Regions from separate parts of the Kitasatospora sp. NPDC096128 genome, predicted to be linked through region 3. Evidence: riboswitches for the same ligand, from Rfam matches in the RefSeq annotation. Region 3 holds a riboswitch; each other region holds the start of a gene.
What was found. Region 3 has a riboswitch for cyclic di-AMP ahead of ABTY61_RS14450 (M23 family metallopeptidase). Riboswitches for the same ligand answer to the same signal wherever they lie in the genome.
Positions count from the first base shown of each region.

Region 1 (3,303 bases), on a different contig from region 3:
CGCGGAGTCGCCGGTGACGTGGCCGCGGGTGGCGGTCCGGCGGCCGGGGGTGCGCAGGGCGGCGACCAGCCCGTCGACGTAGCCGTCGAGGTCGGCGGGGCGGGGGCCGGGGTAGGCCATCTTGCGCAGGTAGTAGCCCCAGACGCCGGGCCACCGGACCATGGCGGCGCCCATGACGACCATGACGCCCTGCATGAGGGCGTTGGCCCGGTATTCGACGAAGGCGTCGATCAGGGCGATCCCGGCGACCCGCTGGGGTGCGTCGCCGGCGACCTTGACCACGGTGGCCCCGGTGTAGGACTGCCCGACCAGGACGGCCCGTTCGATGCCGAGGTGGTCGAGCAGGGCCAGGACGTCGGTGGCGACGGCGGCGGGGCTGTAGTCGTCCCAGACGATCGAGGACTCGCCGAAGCCGCGCACGTCCATGGTGATCACCCGGTGGCCGGCGGCGGTGAGCAGCGGGTGCAGGTGCCGGTAGGCGCGGCGGGAGTCGAGCATCCCGGGGAGCAGGATGACGGGGGTGCCGTCGCCCTGCCGGGTGTCGTCGTACGCGAGCCGGCCGCCGGGGACGTCGAGGTACTGGGTGCTCGGGGTGGTGGTGCCGTTCATGGTGGGCCTCCGCTGGCTCGGTCGTTGCTGCCGATAGCCATAAAGCTAAGGCTAATAGCCTTAGCCGTCAAGTGCCCCGGTCGAACCGGCCGACAGCGGCGGCAGCGCCCTCCCGCCCGCGTCCTCCCGCCCAAGTCCCCCCGTTCAGATCCCCTCGGCCCTGAACGGGTCGTGCTCGCTGAGCAGCTTCTCCAGCCGGGCCTGGTCGACCCGGGCGACGGTGTCCGAGGACTCCTGCCGGTCCCGGATCACCTTGGCCAGCGTGAACGAGGAGGTGACGGTGTAGAGGAGGCCGATCCCCAGGAAGGCCCGGGTCCAGCCGCCGACGGGCAGGTAGGCGATCCCGGCGGCGAGGGCGGTGCCGGAGATGGCGAAGGAGAGGGCGGCCTGGGCGAAGTACGCGGCCGTGGTCCGTGACTGCATCGGTGCGCTCATGGCGCCAGGATGCGGTGGGGCGGTCGGGTCGCACATGAGTAGGAGTACTCAGATGAACCGGGTGATTGAGGGGTCGTTCGTTGACGTCCGATCACCTGTTCCACGGCCGTCCCGGGCGGATGGCTTGGAATCAGAGCGTCCTAGGATTAACGTTTGATAACGCAGCGCGGTCGTCAACGCCGTACCCAGACGGCACCGTGCGCCGTCGCCTAATCCCGCCGACCGGCCTCCGGGCAGGTCAGGGAGCCGGGGAACCACGTTCCTTGGGGTGAATCGGCGGGGCTCCGGCCCGGCCGTAGGAGACCTTCCTGCTCCGAACCCGTCAGCTAACCCGGTAGGCGCGAAGGAAGGAAAGGAGCGCGCCTCCGTGGCGTCGACGCACACTCCGGCACACCCGGCCGGCCCCGCAGCCGGTACCCAGCTCCTCGACCACCCCGGCCCGGACGGCCCGGAGCCCTTCGATCCGGAGGACTTCGCCCCGGAGGCCGAGGCCAACCGCCACCGGATGCCGCGTCAGACCCGCGGAGCCTCCCCGCTGCTCGGCGTCACCGCCGTCGCCGCCACCCTGGGTGCCACCGGCTTCGCCTCCGCGACCCCGGCCGCCGCGCCCGCCATCGAGACCCCGGACGAGGCGCCGGTCGCCCTGGCCGCCGACCCCGGCCTCGCGCTCGCCGCCCGCATCCAGCAGCAGGCCGACAGCCAGCGCACCGCCGCCGAGGAGGGCGCCCGGGTGCAGGCCGCCCAGGAGGCCGAGGCCAAGGCCGCCGCCAAGGAGGCGGAGGCCAAGCGCGCCGCCGAGGAGGCCGAGCGGGCCAAGGCCGCCGCCCTCACCCTGCCGGTGAAGGACTACAACCTCTCCGCCCACTACGGCCAGAGCGCCCGCTACTGGGCCCACCTGCACACCGGCCTGGACTTCGCCGCCGACACCGGCACCCCGGTCTTCGCGGTCGGCCAGGGCACCATCACCTCGGCCGGCTGGTCCGGCTCGTACGGCTACCGGATCGTGGAGACCCTCCCCGACGGCACCGAGATCTGGTACTGCCACCTCTCCTCGATCATCAAGGGCTCCGGCACCGTCACCTCCGGCCAGCAGATCGGCAAGGTCGGCGCGACCGGCAACGTCACCGGCCCGCACCTGCACCTGGAGGTCCGCCCCGGCGGCGGCGCCCCGGTCGACCCGGAGACCTGGCTCCAGCAGCGCGGCCTCAACCCGTAAGGACCGCCGAAGAGCGTACGGAAGGGCCCCGGGCGCGTCGCCCGGGGCCCTTCCGCGTCATCGGCTCACTCCGCCGGCTCCTCCGCCGCGGCTTCCGGCTCCTCCTTCGAATCCTCCGCGGGCAGCTGCGCCAGGTAGGCGTCGATCTCGGCCGCCCCCGGCTCCGGCGCGAGCTCCGGGAACTCCTCCACCAGCAGCCGCGGCAGCCCGGGCACCGTCCAGTCGCCGAGCAGGTCGAGCGCCGCCTCGGCCGCCGCCGCCTCGAACTCCTCGAAGCCCCCGGTCAGTTCCTCCGGCATCGGGCGCCCCAGCGCGTTCAGTTCGGCCAGGTTGCGGTAGCTGCGCCGCATCAGGCCCTGCTCCAGCAGCCGTCGCGCGCCGTCGGTGGCCATGCCGACGGACAGCACCCGGCCCGGCCCCCAGCCCTGCTCGTCCGGTTCGTCCAGCCAGCCGGTCGGCCCCAGCGCCCCGTACCCGGCCAGCCGCTCCTCCTCGTCGAGCCCGGCGAAGCCGGCCAGCCAGTCCCGGACGGCCGCGGGGTCGCCCACGTCCACCCCGTGGGCGTGCAGCAGCACCGCGTACAGCCGGGGCCAGGTCACCAGGTCGGCGCGGCGCAGCAGCCCGACCGCGACCTCGCCCTGCCACTCGGCCTCGGCGTGCAGCCGCTCCTGGCGCTTGGCGTTGAGCCGCTTCACGGCCCGCTGGTGGTCGACCAGCAGCCGTACGGCCTCGCCGTAGGCGAACGGGTCCTCCTCCGGTGCGGGTTGGACGTAGAGGTGGAGCCGCTCGTACAGCAGGTGCTCCACCGCGTCGGAGGTCAGTTCGGGCCAGCCGTCGTGCATCCTGCCCTCGCCCAGCTCCAGCAGCGCCAGCACCGTGCGCAGCGGCGCTTCGGCCACCGGCGCGCGGTCCTGCCCGGCCGCCCAGGCGAGCAGGTCGGCGGCCCTGGTGCGCGGGGCGAGCCGCAGGTCTTCGTCGTTCATGCTCCGAACGGTAGTCGCCGGACGCGGGTAGGGTCGGCGGCCATGGTCCCCGTACGCCTC
Region 1 covers NZ_JBEOSP010000026.1:16,381-19,683, reverse strand. The annotation lists gene ABTY61_RS26355 (alpha/beta fold hydrolase) at 1-609, opposite strand, end outside; gene ABTY61_RS26350 (YiaA/YiaB family inner membrane protein) at 754-1,044, opposite strand; cyclic di-AMP (ydaO/yuaA leader) riboswitch at 1,241-1,399, shown strand; gene ABTY61_RS26345 (M23 family metallopeptidase) at 1,412-2,260, shown strand; gene ABTY61_RS26340 (hypothetical protein) at 2,326-3,243, opposite strand; gene ABTY61_RS26335 (GNAT family N-acetyltransferase) at 3,286-3,303, shown strand, end outside.
Region 1: another riboswitch for cyclic di-AMP. It lies ahead of ABTY61_RS26345 (M23 family metallopeptidase); the one in region 3 lies ahead of ABTY61_RS14450 (M23 family metallopeptidase).

Region 2 (3,303 bases), on a different contig from region 3:
ACCTGGTGGTGGACGGCTACAACGTGACCAAGACCGGCTACCCGGCGCTGCCGCTGGAGCAGCAGCGGATCCGGCTGCTGGGCGGGCTGGCGATGCTGGCCCAGCGCACCCAGGCGGAGGTCACCTGTGTGTTCGACGGGCAGGACCTGGACGTCCCGGTCATCATGGCGCCGCCGCGCGGGGTGCGGGTACGGTTCAGTCGGACCGGCGAGACCGCGGACGAGTTGATCCGCCGTCTGGTCCGGGCCGAGCCGCAGGGCCGTCCGGTGGTGGTGGTCTCCACCGACCGGGAGGTCGCGGAGGGCGTGCGGAAGGCGGGTGCGCGCCCCGTGGCCTCGGTGCTGCTGCTGAACCGGCTGGCCAGGCCCTGAACCGGGGGCGAACGGCGTGACGGCAGGTCAATGCGGCTCCGGCGCGGGTGTGCGGATCCGGTGAAGTCAGTGGGAGAACCCGGAGTTCACGCCTTCGGGGGAGTGGCAAAACGGATAGATCTTCACTAGGGTCTGGCGTCAAACCTATTTTCCGGAATCTCACCTGATCGGGTGAGTCCGTTGGAAGAAGGAGCCGGTCCCTTGGCCTCCCACCGCCGTCCCAAGCAGCCGAGCCGCGCGCGGGTCTCCGTGCTCACCGCGGCTGCTGCGACCGCGGTCGCCCTCTCCGCCCAGGTCGCCGCGCACGCTGCCCCGCAGCCGAACAAGAGCGACGTCAAGGCGCAGATCGACCAGCTCCAGCAGGAACAGGAGCAGGCGGCCGAGAAGTACAACGGCGCCAAGGAGCGGGCCGACCAGCTCCGCAAGCAGGCCGACCAGCTGCAGGACCAGGTGGCCCGCAGCCAGGACCAGATGAGCCAGCTGCAGGTGGGCCTGGCCCAGGTCGCGGGCGAGCAGTACCGCACCGGCGGCATCGACCCGTCCGTCCAGCTGATGCTCTCCTCCGACCCGTCCGGCTACCTGGACAAGGCGTCGAGCGTCCAGCAGGCCAGCACCACCCAGACCGAGGCGCTCAAGGGCCTGCTCGACCAGCAGCGCCGGCTGGACCAGGAGAAGGCCGAGGCGGCCGCCGTGCTGGCCTCGCTGGACTCCACCACCAAGGACCTGAACCAGGCCAAGACGGACGTCAACACCAAGCTGAAGGCCGCCCAGGACCTGCTGAACTCGCTCAGCGCCGCCGACCGGGCGGCCCTGCGGGCCCAGCAGCAGCAGGACGACCGCGCCTCGCGCGGCGCCGACCGGGTCGACCTCGGCAATCTGCCGCCGGCCAGCGGCTACGCGGCCGTGGCCGTGGCCAAGGCGATGAGCAAGCAGGGCTCGCCGTACGTGTGGGGCGCCACCGGGTCCAGCACCTTCGACTGCTCGGGCCTGATGGTCTGGGCGTACGGCCAGGCCGGCGTCTCGCTGCCGCGCACCTCGCAGGAGCAGGGCCACATCGGGACCGCCGTGACGCTCTCCACCGCCCAGCCGGGCGACCTGGTGGTCTACGGCAACGACATGCACCACGTCGCGATGTACATCGGCAACGGCATGGTGGTCCACGCGCCGCACACCGGTGACGTGGTGAAGGTGATGAAGGCCGACGCGATGCCGATCAACACGATCCGCCGGATCTGACGGTCCGGCACCTCCCCGAGGGGCCGGTTCCGGCCCTGTGATCCGCGCCACCTCCGGTCGGGGGTGGCGCTTCGGGTTCGCCTCTTTCGCGGCCGGACGGTGAGAGTCGATCAGCTTTGCGTGCGGCGGCGATCACCATCAGTCATTTTCACAAAAGAACATGGGTAATCTTCCGTCTTTTTTCTGACAAGGATTTGAACGGATCACGGTTCAGTTACTAGGGTCGTGCTCCGAACCACCGCACTGTCGATCACCCAGCCTGGGTGGCGGCGGTGGTTACCGTCGAGTTCGCGAAACAGCGGGGCAGGTCGAAGCGACTGCCCGACAGGGGAGCCCAGTAGTCGGGGGTGCTGCGGAGCGGAGCCGGGGAACCACGTTCCTCCGGGGTGAATCGGCGCCAGGTCGGCCGTAGGTGAGGCCGGTGAGGCGTCGTAGGGCATGCTTCCGGCCCGAACCCGTCAGCTCACCCGGTAGGCGGCCGTAGGAAGAAGGAGTCCGCCTTCGTGGCGTCCCATCGTCGTCCCAAGCCCGCCAGCCGTGCCCGCGTCTCGATCATGACCGGCTTCGCCGCCGCGGCCGTCGCCCTGTCCGCGCAGTCCGGCGCGCACGCCGACCCGCAGCCGACCAAGGACCAGGTCAAGGAGCAGGTCGACCAGCTCAACGAGCAGGCCGAGCAGGCGACCGAGAAGTACAACGCCGCTCAGGAGAAGCAGCAGGAGCTGGAGAAGCAGGTCTCCGGCATGCAGGACCAGGTGGCCCGGCAGCAGGCGCAGGTGACCGACCTGCAGGGCGGCCTCGCCGAGATCGCGGGCGAGCAGTACCGCAACGGGGGCATATCCCCGACCGTCCAGCTGATGTTCTCCTCCACGCCGGACAACTTCCTGAACCAGGCCGGTGCGCTGAACCAGGCCGGCAGCACCCAGAAGAACCAGCTGAAGCAGCTCCAGGAGCAGCAGCGCAAGCTGGACCAGGACCGTACCGAGGCCCAGGGCAAGCTCGCCGAGCTGGAGTCCACGACCCAGCAGCTGAAGGCCTCCAAGGACGAGGTCCAGAACAAGCTGAAGGCCGCCCAGGACCTGCTCAACACGCTGACCGAGCAGGAGCGCCAGGCCATCAAGGCCGCCGAGGACAAGGCCGCCGCCGACGCCGCCGCGAAGGCCGCCGCCGCCAAGCCCGCCACCCCGGACCGCGCCTCCCGCGACAGCAGCCGCAGCGACCTCGGCTCGGGCTCCACCGCCGCACCGGTCAAGATCGCCCCGGGCAGCTCGCACGGCGCCGCCGCACTGGCCGCCGCCGCCACCAAGATCGGCAGCCCGTACGTCTGGGGCGCCACCGGCCCCGGCTCCTTCGACTGCTCCGGCCTGATGGTCTGGGCGTTCAACCAGGCGGGTGTGTCGCTGCCGCGCACCTCGCAGGAGCAGGCCGGCGCCGGCACCCGGATCGGCTCGGACATCTCCCAGGCCCAGCCCGGCGACATGCTGATCTTCTACGGCGACGCCCACCACGTCGGCATCTACGCGGGCAACGGCCAGGTGCTGCACGCTCCCAAGCCGGGTGCGTCGGTGCGCTACGAGGCCGTCTCCAACATGCCGCTGTCCTCCATCGTGCGGGTCTGATCCCCGCCCAGGTGTTCACTGGCCCGGTCCTCCGTCACGGAGGGCCGGGCCTGCGGCTTTTCCGGCTGATCGACCGAATG
Region 2 covers NZ_JBEOSP010000007.1:61,604-64,906, reverse strand. The annotation lists gene ABTY61_RS10435 (NYN domain-containing protein) at 1-371, shown strand, start outside; gene ABTY61_RS10430 (C40 family peptidase) at 573-1,607, shown strand; cyclic di-AMP (ydaO/yuaA leader) riboswitch at 1,946-2,100, shown strand; gene ABTY61_RS10425 (NlpC/P60 family protein) at 2,111-3,223, shown strand.
Region 2: another riboswitch for cyclic di-AMP. It lies ahead of ABTY61_RS10425 (NlpC/P60 family protein); the one in region 3 lies ahead of ABTY61_RS14450 (M23 family metallopeptidase).

Region 3 (3,303 bases):
GGACGGTGGTGAAGGCGATCAGCCCGCCGGCGGTCAGCAGGCCGGCGCAGATCAGCATCGCGGTGTGGAAGGCGGAGTCCACCGCGGACGGCACCCGGTAGGCGTCGCCGCTCAGCCCGGCCAGCGCCGGCAGGGCGGCCACCGCGAGCAGGCCGGCCGCGCGGGCGGCGGCGTTGTTGACGCCGCTGGCGATGCCCGCGTGCCGCACCTCGACGGCGGCCAGCACGGTCGCGGTCAGCGGCGCGACCAGCAGGGTCATCCCGGAGCCCATCACGGCGACCGCGGGCAGCACGTCCGCCCAGTAGGAGGAGCCGGGGCCGGTGCGCAGCATCAGCAGCACCCCGGCGGCGCACAGCAGCGGGCCGACGGTGAGCGGCAGGCGCGGGCCGATCCGCTTGCCGAGGCGCCCGGCGCGCGCGGACAGGGTCAGCATCAGCACCGTGATCGGCACCAGCGCGAAGCCGGAGACCAGCGGGGAGAAGCCCGAGACGATCTGCAGCTGCACCACCAGCAGGAAGAACACCCCGCTGAAGGCCGCGTAGACGCAGAGGGTGACCAGGTTCACGGCGGTGAACAGCCGGGAGGAGAACAGTCCGAGCGGCAGCATCGGGTCGGCCGCGCGCCGCTCGACGGCCACGAAGGCGGCGGCCAGCAGCAGGCCGATCGCGCCGGTGACCCAGACGGCGGGGGACAGCCCCTCCCCGGCGGCGGTGAGCGCGTAGGTGATCGAGCCGAGGGCGAGGGCGGCGAGCAGGGCGCCGGGCACGTCGAAGCGGCCGGTGGCGGACTCGTCCCGGCTCTCCGGGACGTAACGGGAGGTCACCGCGATCACGGCGGCGGCCAGCGGCAGGTTCAGCAGGAAGATCCAGCGCCAGCCGGGGCCGTCCACCAGCCAGCCGCCGAGGAAGGGGCCGACGGCCGCCGACACCCCGCCCAGGCCGGACCAGAGGCCGACCGCCGCGGAGCGGTCGTCCGGATGGAAGACCGCCTGGAGCATGGCGAGCGAGCCCGGGGTGAGCAGCGCCCCGCCGATGCCCTGGACGGCGCGGGCGGCGATCAGCACGTGGATGGTCGGGGCGGCGGCGCAGGCCGCGGAGGCGACGGCGAACCAGACCACGCCGATCAGGAAGACCCGGCGCCGCCCGTAGCGGTCGCCGAGGGCGCCGCCGAGCAGGATCAGGCCGGCCAGGGTGAGCAGATAGGCGTTCAGGGTCCATTGCAGGGAGGCGAGGGAGGCGCCGAGGTCGGCGCCGATCCGGGGCAGGGCGACGTTCACCACCGTGCCGTCGAGCATCGCCATGCTGGAGCCGAGCACCGTTGCGAGGAGTACCCAGCGACCCTGTGCGGTGCCGAGGCGCAGAGTGCCGGCTTGAGAGGTGGCCACGGGCCGAATCCTGCGCCCGCCGGGGCGTACGTGACAAGGGTCACCGGGTGGTGTGTCGGCCGGTGGCGGTGCGTGAGCGAATGGTCGCGCAGGGGTGGGGCGGTCGGCGCAGAGTCGCGGAGCAGTGGCTCCGGGTGAATGGATTGTGCACGCACGGTGCAGCGGATCATTCGGAGGGTGACCCTGGCGGCGGGGTTGGTTGCGGGTTCAAGAGATCGACATTGCTTCACCTGAACGGATGAGTTTTAGTTCAGCGACCGCCCGGCCAGCCCGGGCGGATCCACCGGGTGGAACGCCGAGTCCTGCCGCTGCCCGGTGGCTCGCACCGAACTCTGTACGGCAGGAGCGGGGGACCCACAGGTAAGTCGCCGGACCGGAGTTCGCGCCTTTTCAGGGCGCGGACGACCAGGACCGGCTTGGGGTGAAGCCGCGCATGCGGCCGGGCAACTCCAGCCCGAACCCGACAGCTCACCTCGCAGGCGTCGGAGAGGAAAATTCCATGCCTGCACAGGCTCGTCGTATCGCCCTGCCCCGTGCCGCCCGCATCGGCATCGCCACCGCCGTCACCGGCGTCTCGTTCGTCCTGCCGCTCGTGACCGCGATGAGCGCCCAGGCGGACACCGCCCCGGCGGCCGCCAGCGCCCCGGCCGCCCCGGCCGCCCCGGCCGCTTCGCAGGCCGCCGCTCCGGCCGCCGTCCAGGGGAGCTACCGCGTCGTCAGCGGTGACACGCTGTCGCAGATCGCCGACAGCAAGCACGTCGAGGGCGGCTGGCACGCGCTGTACGAGCAGAACCGCTCGGTGGTCGGTGCCGACCCGAATCTGATCTTCCCCGGTCAGCAGCTGGCCCTCGCGGGCCACGCCGCTGACGCCGCGAAGCCCGCGGCCCCGGCTGCCGCTCCGGCTCCGGCGAAGCCGGCCAAGCCCGCGGCTCCGGCCGCTCAGGTGCAGGTCCGGACCGAGGCCGCCAAGCCGGGCGCCCAGCTGCAGACCCAGGTCCAGACCGCCGCCCCGGCCCCGGCCGTCACCGCCGCCCCGGTCGCCGCCACCTCCGGCTACGTCGCCCCGGTCGCCAACCCGGTGCTGGGCGAGGCCTACGGCGTGGCCGGCTCGATGTGGGCCTCCGGCCACCACACCGGCCAGGACTTCGTCGCCTCGACCGGCACCCCGCTGCGCGCCGTCGCCAACGGCGTGGTGGTGAAGGCCGGTTACGACGGTGCCTACGGCAACGAGGTCGAGATCCGGCTTGCCGACGGCAAGTACGCCCAGTACGCGCACCTGTCCTCGATCGGCGTGAGCGTCGGTCAGAGTGTCACCGTCGGCCAGCAGCTCGGCCTCTCCGGTGCGACCGGCAACGTGACCGGCCCGCACCTGCACTTCGAGATCCGTACCGGTCCGGAGTACGGCTCGGACATCGACCCGGTCGCCTACCTGCGGGCGCACGGCGTCGCGCTCTGACCCACCGGGTCCTTCCGCGGGATCCTCTGAACCACCGCTGATGCGGGGCGAATCGACCGCCTGGGATGGTCATGTCGGGTGACCGCTCGACCGGGTGATCGCCGCACCAGTGGACTCGGGCGCGGGACACGCCCATGGCCGGCCCGGCCGTGCGAGACACCTCTCGCGCGGCCGGGCCGGCTGCTTCCGTTTCCGGCCCGGGGTGTCCGAGGTGTCAACCCCGGTGTCGGGCCTGCCTGTTGACGCTGCCTGTGGGCCTCCAGCGCTGTGCCGACCCTGGCGGGCGGCCAGTCAGTGCCGGTGGTCAGTCAGTTCCGGCGGGCCGGCAGGCCGTGTTCGGCGGCGGTGAGCAGGTCGTGCATCCGGTGGCCGAAGTCCTCGGTGTCGCAGGCGGGTTCGGGGAAGACCAGGCGGACGTCGCGGTGGCCGTGGGAGTGGTCCAGGCGCAGCACCAGGCCGTGGC
Region 3 covers NZ_JBEOSP010000010.1:190,337-193,639, reverse strand. The annotation lists gene ABTY61_RS14455 (MFS transporter) at 1-1,384, opposite strand, end outside; cyclic di-AMP (ydaO/yuaA leader) riboswitch at 1,698-1,881, shown strand; gene ABTY61_RS14450 (M23 family metallopeptidase) at 1,884-2,840, shown strand; gene ABTY61_RS14445 (DUF2470 domain-containing protein) at 3,149-3,303, opposite strand, start outside.

Region 4 (3,303 bases), on a different contig from region 3:
ACCGGTACGCGTGGTTGCCGGTACGCGTGGTTGCCGGTAGACGCGGTTACCGGTAGACGCGGACGTAGTCGGCGGCCATGGTGATCGGGGTGTTCCCCGTCGGCGCCGGGTGGTACTTGCCGGCGCTCACCGAGAGGTTGAGGATCAGGTACGCCGAGAAGTCGGCGCCCACGCCCTTGCCGTCCGAGAACACCTTGACGCCGTTGACGTACCAGTCCACCGAGTTGGCGCCGTAGTAGGTGCCGATGGTCACCCACTGGTCGGCGGCGACGGCGCTCGGGTCGGTGTAGTAGTCCGGGTTGCCGGGGTTGACGTGGTTGGTCAGCTCCAGCAGGTTCGGGTTGTCGGGGTGGTACTCGAAGGAGTCGACCTCCCCGTTGCCGTTCTTCCAGGTCCACAGGGCGGGCCAGGCACCGGTGCCGGCGGGCAGCTTGACCCGGGTCTCGGCGTAGTCGCCGGTCTTGACCTGGAAGCCCTCGGCGGAGCCCTCGGTGGTCAGGAAGCCGGTGTTCCAGGACTGCCGGCCGTTCTCCAGGGTCGGCCCGCCCGGGGTGGCGGTGAAGGTGGCGACGCCGTTCGCGACGGTGACGTTGTTCTTGTTCAGCCAGTCGAGCTTGTTGTCGTCCGGGTTGTGGTTCCCGTACTTGTAGGCGGTGCTCTTGTCGCCGACCCAGCGCTGGCCCCAGTTGATCGGGCCGTTGAACTCGTCGGACCAGGTCAGCGACTTGCCGGCGATCGGGGAGGACGGCGCCGGGGTGCTCGGGTTCGCGGTGGCGGTCGGGCTGGAGCTGGGGGCAGCGGTCGGGCTCGGGGCCGTGGTCGGCGCCGTCGTCGGGGTCGGCTGGGCGGTGGGCGTCGCGGTGGCGGTGGGAGTGGGGGTGGCGGTGGCCGTCGGGGACGGCTTGGCGCTCGGGGACGGCTTGGCGCTCGGGGTCGCGGTGGCCGTGGGCGTCGCGGTGGCGCTCGGCGTCGGGGCCGCGGTCGGCGTCGGGGTCGGCGTCGGGGTCGGCGTTCCGGTGCGGGAGACCACCAGCTGCTGCGAGGGCAGGTTGTGCCAGCTGCCGCCGAGGTCCTGCCAGAAGCCGAACTGGGTGTACGTCCCGGTGGGCAGGGTGCGCGCGCCGCTGGTGAAGTCGAAGCCGCTCGGGCAGAGCTGCACGTTGCTCGCGTTGCCCGGGAAGTCCAGGTTGGTGCCGCGCGCGTCGCGCACGCCGACGCCGACGGTCCTGGCGGTGAAGCAGGACGAGGAGTGCAGGCTCAGCGAAGCGGTGGTGGCCCTGCCCGCGACCATGGCGGCGGGCCCGAGCCGGTCCTGGGTGACGGTCGGCCCGGTGGCGGCCTGGGCGCCGGAGACGGACGGCAGTCCGAACAGCCCGGCACCGGCGATGGCGAGTGCCCCGGTGGCCGCGAGGGTGGCGTTGCGGCTGCGGTGCGACGGAAGGGCGTGGCGGGGCGCGCGACGGCGCCGGGCAGGCTGGTGCATGGGGGTCCTCTGCCACGCCTGCGAGGTGAGCTGTCGGATTCGGGCTGCAGTTGCCCGGCCGCCTGTGGAGCGGCTTCACCCCTAGCCTCGACCCGCACGCTGGTGCGTACGGTCGGGCGCTGACCTTGGTTCCCCCGCTCCCGTCCGCTGTGGTGCTCGGGTGCCCGCCGGCGGGTGGACGGGACTCGGCGTCCCGGCGGCGGGGTCCGCGACCGCGGACGACGGTTGCAGGCTAGGCAGGCCGTCCGTGAACGGACAACCCGATCAAGCCGGTTGTCGCGCAGCTCACAGTGGTGTCGATCAACGACGCTGCGTGGCAGCCGAGTTGATCATTCCCGTCGCTTCCTCGTCCGCCGCCTCGGCCGTGGGGGTCAGTCGAGCCGGGCCGCCATGCCGTGGCCGCCGTGGCGCGGGGCCGCCTGAAGTCCGCCCGGTCGGATAAATTGGAACCCTGGGATTTTCCGCGGTGCACAAGAGCACCGGGCCCGCACTGTACGACCTGTCCCACCCGCAGTACCCGCACGGTCCGCACCACCCGTCCCCCGTTCCTGAGAAGAGGTCCCGCCCCACCATGACCGCGTCCCTGCCCGCCTTCGCCGGCCGCACCTACGTCTTCCGGGCCGACAACGGCGCGGCCTTCCGCAACTCCTACTCGGCCGACGGCACCCGGCTGCGCTGGGAGGGTCTCGGCGAGTCGGCGGGCCAATGGGAGGACGTGCGGCTGCACGTGGCCGAGGTCGCGCCCGAGATCTACTTCATCAGCTGGACGGAGCAGAGCGGGATCACCGTGAGCCACGTGATGGACCTCAACGCGCTGACCGTACGGGCCTTCTGGACCTTCGAGGGCGAGGGCGGCCGGGTCGGCCAGCTGCACACCGGGACGCTGGAGCGGGTCGCCTGACCGGCGCCGGAACGGACTGAACCCCCGGAAGCCGTGGCTCCCGGGGGTCGGTGTCGTGCGCGCTGTCATGTACCCGGCGTGATGTGCCCCGCCGGCGGGTGCCGCCGTGGACGGGCTCAGACGGCCTGGCCGGGCTGGTTCGCCTGACCCGGGTGGCCCGGCTGGTTCGGGACCTTGAGGTGCTGGGACAGCCACTCCAGCGAGGACGGCAGCAGGGCGCTCCAGGTCTCGAAGTTGTGGCCGCCGTTCTCGAGCATGCTGTAGGAGACCTTCATCGGACTCTGCGCCGCGTCGATGAACGCCTCGGTGTCCTGCTTGTAGTTGCCGTCGCCCTTCTTGGTGCCGGCCAGCAGCACCGAGATGTTCGGCGGCGGCGCGTTCTTCAGCCGCCACATCAGGTTGGCCTCGTTGCGGCGCTGCTTGCTGCCGCCGAAGAGGTCACCGGTGGTCGGATCGTCGGCCGCCTCGTAGTACGCGGACAGGGCCACCGCCGTCGGGAAGACGTCCGGATGGCGCATGGCCAGCTTGAGCGCGCAGTAGCCGCCGGTCGAGTTGCCCATGAAGGCCCAGGCCTGCGGGTCGGTCGAGACCCGGTAGCTGGCCTGGATCGCCGAGGGGACGTCCTTGGTGAAGTACGTGTCGGACTGGGCGCCGCCCGGGATGTCCTCGCACTCGGTGTCCTGCGGCAGGGCAGGCGAGGGGCGCATCAGGACCATGACGGTCGGCTGCATCCGGCCCTCCTGCAGCAACTTGAGCGCGGCGCCGGGGTAGTTGAAGCGGGTGATCAGGTTCTCGGCGATTCCTGGGAACCCGGTGCTGACGATCACGGCCGGGAACTGCTTCTGCGCGTACTCGGGCTGGAAGTACTGCGGCGGCAGGTAGACGTAGCCCTCGGTCGACAGGCGGCTCTCCTTGCCGT
Region 4 covers NZ_JBEOSP010000005.1:311,383-314,685, reverse strand. The annotation lists gene ABTY61_RS08880 (glycoside hydrolase family 16 protein) at 47-1,483, opposite strand; cyclic di-AMP (ydaO/yuaA leader) riboswitch at 1,486-1,612, opposite strand; gene ABTY61_RS08875 (MoaF-related domain-containing protein) at 1,950-2,384, shown strand; gene ABTY61_RS08870 (alpha/beta hydrolase) at 2,501-3,303, opposite strand, start outside.
Region 4: another riboswitch for cyclic di-AMP. It lies ahead of ABTY61_RS08880 (glycoside hydrolase family 16 protein); the one in region 3 lies ahead of ABTY61_RS14450 (M23 family metallopeptidase).